2 regions of the Geobacillus sp. CCR genome follow, and region 1 is predicted to be linked to the other one. Evidence: riboswitches for the same ligand, from Rfam matches in the RefSeq annotation. Region 1 holds a riboswitch; the other holds the start of a gene.

Region 1 (3,097 bases):
ACTCTTCATCTTTCACCACGGCCAATCCGGCGACGACGTCGCTATGGCCGGCTAAAAATTTCGTGGCGCTGTGAAGGACGACATCGACGCCAAGGTCAAGTGGCCGCTGCAACGCCGGCGTCATGAACGTATTATCCAAGAATGTCAAACAGCCATGCGCCTTCGCCAGCTTGACGACGCCTTGAATGTCGGTCACTTTTAACAGCGGATTGGACGGCGTTTCCATATAAATGACTTTCGTGTTCGGCCGGATGTTTTCCGCCACTGCGTTTAAATCGGTCATATCGACAAACGTATATTCAATGCCAAAGCGGCCGAGCACCTCCGTAATCATCCGGTACGTGCCGCCGTAGACGTCTTCGGTCACGAGGACGTGGTCGCCTCGGGACAAGAGCAAAAACGCCGTCGAAATGGCCGCCATGCCAGAAGCGAAGGCAAACCCGCGCGTTCCGCCTTCTAACGCCGCAATCGTTTCCTCAAGCGCCTCGCGCGTCGGGTTGCCGGAGCGGCTGTAGTCGTATTTGCCGAACGTGTCGAAATCGAACTGATGGAACGTGGAGGCGTGCTGGATCGGCACGCTCACCGCTCCCGTGTGGCGATCGACTTTCCATTCATTATGGAGCAGTTTCGTTGAAAACGACCATTCCCGTTCCATCGCTTACACCTCTTTCATGTTTTTCAATGCCTGCGCCAAGTCGGCGATCAAATCGTCAACGTGCTCAATGCCGACCGAGAAACGGAGCAGTCGGTTGCAGACGCCGTTTTGGATGCGGATTTCTTCCGGAATGTCGGCGTGCGTCTGCGTCGCCGGGTACGTGATGAAGCTTTCGACTCCGCCTAAGCTTTCCGCGAATGTAATGAGGCGCAAGCTTTTTAAAAACCCGTTCACCCACTTTTCATCGGCAATCCGGAACGACAGCATCCCGCCTCTCCCTGGATACAGCACATCAGTGACATCTTCATGTTCGCGCAAAAAGGCGCTCACTCGCTTCGCATTTTCTTCATGCTGGCGCATCCTTAACGCCAACGTTTTCATCCCGCGAATCAACAGCCATGAATCAAACGGCGACAACACCGCGCCGATGGCGTTCTGGTACTCGGCCAGGCGTTGACAGAGCTCCTCGCCCTTGGCGACGACAAGGCCAGCCAACACGTCGTTATGGCCGCCTAAATATTTCGTCGCGCTGTGGATGACAATATCGGCGCCTTGTTCGATCGGGCGTTGAAGCACCGGTGTATAAAACGTGTTGTCAACAATCAACAAAAGCCCATGCCGTTTGGCGAGCTTGGCGACCGCCGAAATATCCGCCTCCTGCATCAATGGGTTCGTCGGCGTTTCCAAAAAGATGGCTTTCGTTTTTTCCGTGATTTTTTCTTCCACAGCATCAAGATCGGCAAAATCGACGTAATGAAAGCCGAGACCGTACTTGCGCCAGCCGCGCTCAAACAGGCGGTACGTCCCGCCGTAAAGGTCGGCCGATACGAGAAACTCGTCTCCGCTCTCAAACAAGGCGAGCACTGTCTGAATGGCGGCCATGCCGGAGCTGAACGCATAGCCTTGGTCGCCGCCTTCCAGTCTCGCGATCGCTTCTTCGACGATTTTGCGCGTGGGGTTGCCGGTGCGGATGTAGTCAAACCCAGTCGACTCTCCGATGCCGGCATGGCGGTAGGCGGTGGAAAAATAAACCGGCGGGTTGACCGTCCCCGTCACCGTTTCGCTCCGGTTGCCAATTTGCGCTAACAACGTCTCCAGTTTCTCCATCTCATCTCTCTCCTTCTGCTGAAAATTCCATCATGGATCAACGGCCGACCACTTAATGCCCAACGAAGCACCACTGTCCGTTGGGCAGCGGCCAAGCGCCTTCGTCCGAAACCGCCTCGCGGTTGATGGAAGCGGCCGCTTGAGTAAATAAAAAAAGTCTTCTAAGAAGAAGACTTTTCCATACGCACATGGTCATGCTTCTTCTTATCTGCCGAATTGAATGCTCAATTCGCTGGATTTAGCACCTGGCCGCCGGGCGGCTGGTTGCTGAAGCTTCATTGGGCCAGTTCCCTCCGCTTCTCTTGATAAGAATGGGACGCGTATTCAATTTTTTTAAATTTAATAAAAATGTAACGCATTCCCCACGTTTTTGCAAGCCATTTTTTTGTCAGCGGTGCGATTCGGCAAATTCGCGAAAAATTCGAGCCCTTCATTAACATCTTTGGGCGCAAATATGTTACAATAACAGATGAACTTACGCTTTCATGGAGGATGGTCATGGCGACAGCAACAGGAACGATGCGCGACTGCAAGTTGTACAGCGGAGAGCTGCAAGAAGAAATCGAACTGCTCATCTACTTGCCAAGCAATTTTTCGCCGCTTTACAAATATTCTTTATTAATCGCGCAAGACGGCAAAGATTATTTTATGTATGGAAAAATGAAAACCGTCATCGAAACGCTGATGGCAGAAGGAACAATCGACCGGACGATCGTCGTCGGCATCCCGTATCGGAACGTCAACGACCGCTACGAGAAATACCACCCGGAAGGACGAAAGCACGAAGCATACCTTCGTTTTTTAGCCCATGAGCTCGTCCCGTTTTTGGACCGCGAACTGCCGACATACCAAATGGGCAAAGGCCGGGCGCTGATCGGCGATTCGCTCGGCGGAACGGTGTCGCTTCTAGCCGGGTTGTTGTATCCGCATACATTTGGGAAAATCGCCATGCAGTCCCCCTATATCGATGACTCGGTATTGGCGCGCATCCGCTCATTCCGCGATCCATCGCTCCTTTCGCTTTACCATTCTGTTGGCACAGAGGAAACAGCGGTGAAAACGACGGATGGCCATGTGCGCGATTTTATCACCCCGAATCGAATGGCGCGGGACTTGTTTATGGAAAAACGGTTTGCTTATACGTACCATGAGTTCGAAGGCGGCCATGCGTGGACGTATTGGCAGCCGGATGTACCCCGGGCCGTAGCCGCTGTTTTATCATTATAGGACAAAACGGAGCAACTTCAAAGATGTCGAAGCCGCCGCATCCATTCCGTGCGTTTCCTGTGCATGGAAAAAGAACTGGTTCAAGGAGGGAAAACAAAATGAAGTACG
Region 2 (3,097 bases), on a different contig from region 1:
ATCGGCGAAGAGACAAGCATTTGGTTCAATACCGTCATTCGCGGCGATGTGGCGCCAACGGTGATTGGCAACCGGGTCAATATTCAAGATAACTCAATTTTGCATCAAAGTCCAAACAATCCGCTTATCATTGAGGACGGGGTGACGGTCGGCCATCAAGTCATTTTGCACAGCGCCATCGTTCGCAAAAACGCGCTCATCGGCATGGGCTCAATCATTTTGGACCGCGCGGAAATCGGGGAAGGCGCGTTTATCGGCGCCGGCAGTTTAGTGCCGCCGGGCAAAAAAATTCCGCCCAACACGCTCGCCCTCGGCCGGCCGGCGAAAGTCGTCCGCGAACTGACGGAAGACGATATCCGCGAAATGGAGCGCATCCGCCGCGAATATGTCGAGAAAGGGCAGTATTACAAAGCGCTGCAGCAACAGCGGACATCGTGCGCCGACAAAAAAGAGCTGCCGTGATCAGGCAGCTCTTTTTCTTTCATCACTTGTCCGCCAACGCCAGCGCTTGTTCTTTCAACAAGGCGGCTTTGTCGGTGCGCTCCCACGGCAGGTCGATGTCCGTACGCCCAAAATGGCCGTAAGCAGCCGTCTGTTTGTAAATCGGGCGGCGAAGGTCGAGCATTTTGATGATGCCCGCCGGGCGGAGATCGAAGTTGTTGCGCACGACTTCAATCAAAATGTCTTCCGACACTTTGCCGGTGCCGAACGTATCGATCGAAATCGAAACTGGGCGGGCGACGCCGATCGCGTAGGCAAGCTGCACTTCGCATTTGTCGGCCAGTCCTGCCGCGACGATGTTTTTCGCGACATAGCGGGCCGCATACGCCGCCGAGCGGTCGACTTTCGTCGGATCTTTGCCCGAGAACGCGCCACCGCCGTGGCGGGCGTAGCCGCCGTACGTATCGACGATGATTTTGCGCCCCGTCAACCCAGCATCCCCTTGCGGACCGCCGATGACAAACCGTCCTGTCGGGTTGATGAAATATTTCGTGTTCTCATCAAGCAGCTCCGCGGGCACGACCGGCTTGATGACCTGCTCTTTAATGTCGCGCTGGATTTGCTCTTGCGTAATTTCCGGATGGTGCTGCGCGGAAACGACGATCGTATCGACGCGCACCGGTTTGCCGTTTTCATCGTATTCGATCGTCACTTGCGTTTTCCCGTCCGGCCGCAAGTACGGCAAGACGTCCGTTTTGCGCACTTCCGCCAATCGGCGCGCCAAGCGGTGCGCAAGCGAAATCGGCATCGGCATCAATTCTTCCGTCTCATTGCAGGCGAACCCAAACATCAATCCTTGGTCGCCGGCGCCGATCGCTTCGATTTCCTCGTCAGTCATCTGACCTTCGCGCGCCTCGAGCGCCCGGTCCACCCCCATCGCAATGTCCGGCGATTGTTCGTCAATCGATGTCAGCACCGCGCACGTATCGGCGTCAAATCCGTATTTGGCGCGCGTGTAGCCGATCTCCCGGACCGTATCGCGGACGATGCGCGGAATGTCCACGTATGTTGATGTCGTGATTTCCCCGCTCACGAGCACCAGCCCGGTCGTAACGCTCGTTTCGCAGGCGACGCGGGCGTTTGGATCTTTTTCCAAAATGGCATCCAAAATGGCGTCAGAAATTTGGTCGCAAATTTTATCCGGATGTCCTTCCGTCACAGACTCTGAAGTAAACAAGCGGCGTTTGGCTGACATTCGGTTTGTTTCCTCCTCTTGGCATAATGTGGCGACACGGAACTCATTTCCCTTTTTCCCTTCGCAATATAAAAAACCTTTCCTGTAACGGCTGAGGAAAGGTCATGGCAATCGTATTGCTTCCTTTCACTCTTATCGTTCAAGGACTGCGCCTTGCCACAGGTTAGCACCATTTCACACATGTACAGTTGTGACGGTTGCTGGGCTTCATCGGGCCTGTCCCTCCACCGGCTCGGGATAAGAGTATCCGTTCAATGACTTATCTTATCGCAACGGAATCGGCAAAGTCAACTATCAAAATTCATTTTTTATCATTTCCAGCCGCGAAAATTCTTTCCTCAAGGAAACCAACACATTGGGCAAAATAAAGTTTGAAAAACCCACACAATTAGTATGGACTATTAATAAAAATGTGTTATACTATTTTCAAGAGTGATTACAAAAAGAAGGCAGGTTTTGAATATGGGGATCGCAAACATGACGAATAAGCTTGATTTATTGCTGCAAAAACCGTACGTGCATCATCAACTGTCCGTCGCCGAGCTCGTTGAGAAAGTCCTGCAACGGAACGAAGGACGGCTGACGCACACCGGAGCCGTCGCGGTGACAACCGGCAAGTACACAGGGCGGTCGCCGAAAGACAAATACATCGTCGAAGAACCGTCAACGAAGCAAACGATCGACTGGGGCGCGGTCAACCAGCCGATGTCTCCGGAGACGTTTGATAAACTGTACGACAAAGTGCTCGACTATTTAATGAAGAAAGATGAACTGTTCGTGTTTAAAGGCTTTGCCGGCGCCGATCCGAAATACCGGCTGCCGATTCAAGTCGTCAACGAATTCGCCTGGCACAACTTGTTCGTCCATCAGCTGTTCATTCGGCCGAGCGCCGCAGAGCTCGCCGCGCATGAGCCGCAATTCACCGTCATTTGCGCGCCGAACTTTAAAGCCGACCCGAAAGTTGACGGCACGCGCTCGGAAGCGTTCATCATCATCTCGTTTGAACGGCGCACCGTGTTGATCGGCGGCACCGAGTATGCCGGCGAAATGAAAAAATCGATTTTCTCGGTGATGAACTATTTGCTGCCGGAACAAGGCATCCTGCCGATGCACTGCTCGGCCAACGTCGGCCAGGAAGGCGACGTCGCCCTCTTTTTCGGCTTGTCGGGAACGGGAAAAACGACGCTCTCGACCGACCCGAACCGCCGCTTGATCGGCGATGATGAGCACGGCTGGTCAAACCGCGGCATTTTCAACATCGAAGGCGGCTGCTATGCGAAATGCATCAACCTATCGCGCGAGAAAGAGCCGCAAATTTTTGACGCCATCGGCTTCGGCGCGGTGCTCGAAAACGTCGTCCTCGACGACGCGACGCGGGTGCCGAATTACGACGACGGCACG

Evidence for each region. A riboswitch is a leader RNA that binds a small molecule or an ion and turns the genes downstream of it on or off. The one in region 1 is predicted to bind S-adenosylmethionine.
Region 2: it holds a riboswitch for S-adenosylmethionine, as region 1 does, so the genes downstream of both, metK (methionine adenosyltransferase) here and ACVBDQ_RS04205 (methionine biosynthesis PLP-dependent protein) in region 1, are expected to answer to the same signal.

What each region holds. Positions count from the first base shown of each region.
Region 1 covers NZ_JBREBQ010000005.1:78,156-81,252, forward strand. Annotated here, with positions in the region: gene metC (cystathionine beta-lyase) at 1-655, opposite strand, end outside; gene ACVBDQ_RS04205 (methionine biosynthesis PLP-dependent protein) at 659-1,762, opposite strand; SAM riboswitch class I at 1,964-2,074, opposite strand; gene ACVBDQ_RS04210 (alpha/beta hydrolase) at 2,261-2,989, shown strand; gene ACVBDQ_RS04215 (YjcG family protein) at 3,088-3,097, shown strand, end outside.
Region 2 covers NZ_JBREBQ010000023.1:8,171-11,267, forward strand. Annotated here, with positions in the region: gene ACVBDQ_RS12335 (gamma carbonic anhydrase) at 1-462, shown strand, start outside; gene metK (methionine adenosyltransferase) at 485-1,696, opposite strand; SAM riboswitch class I at 1,826-1,940, opposite strand; gene pckA (phosphoenolpyruvate carboxykinase (ATP)) at 2,159-3,097, shown strand, end outside.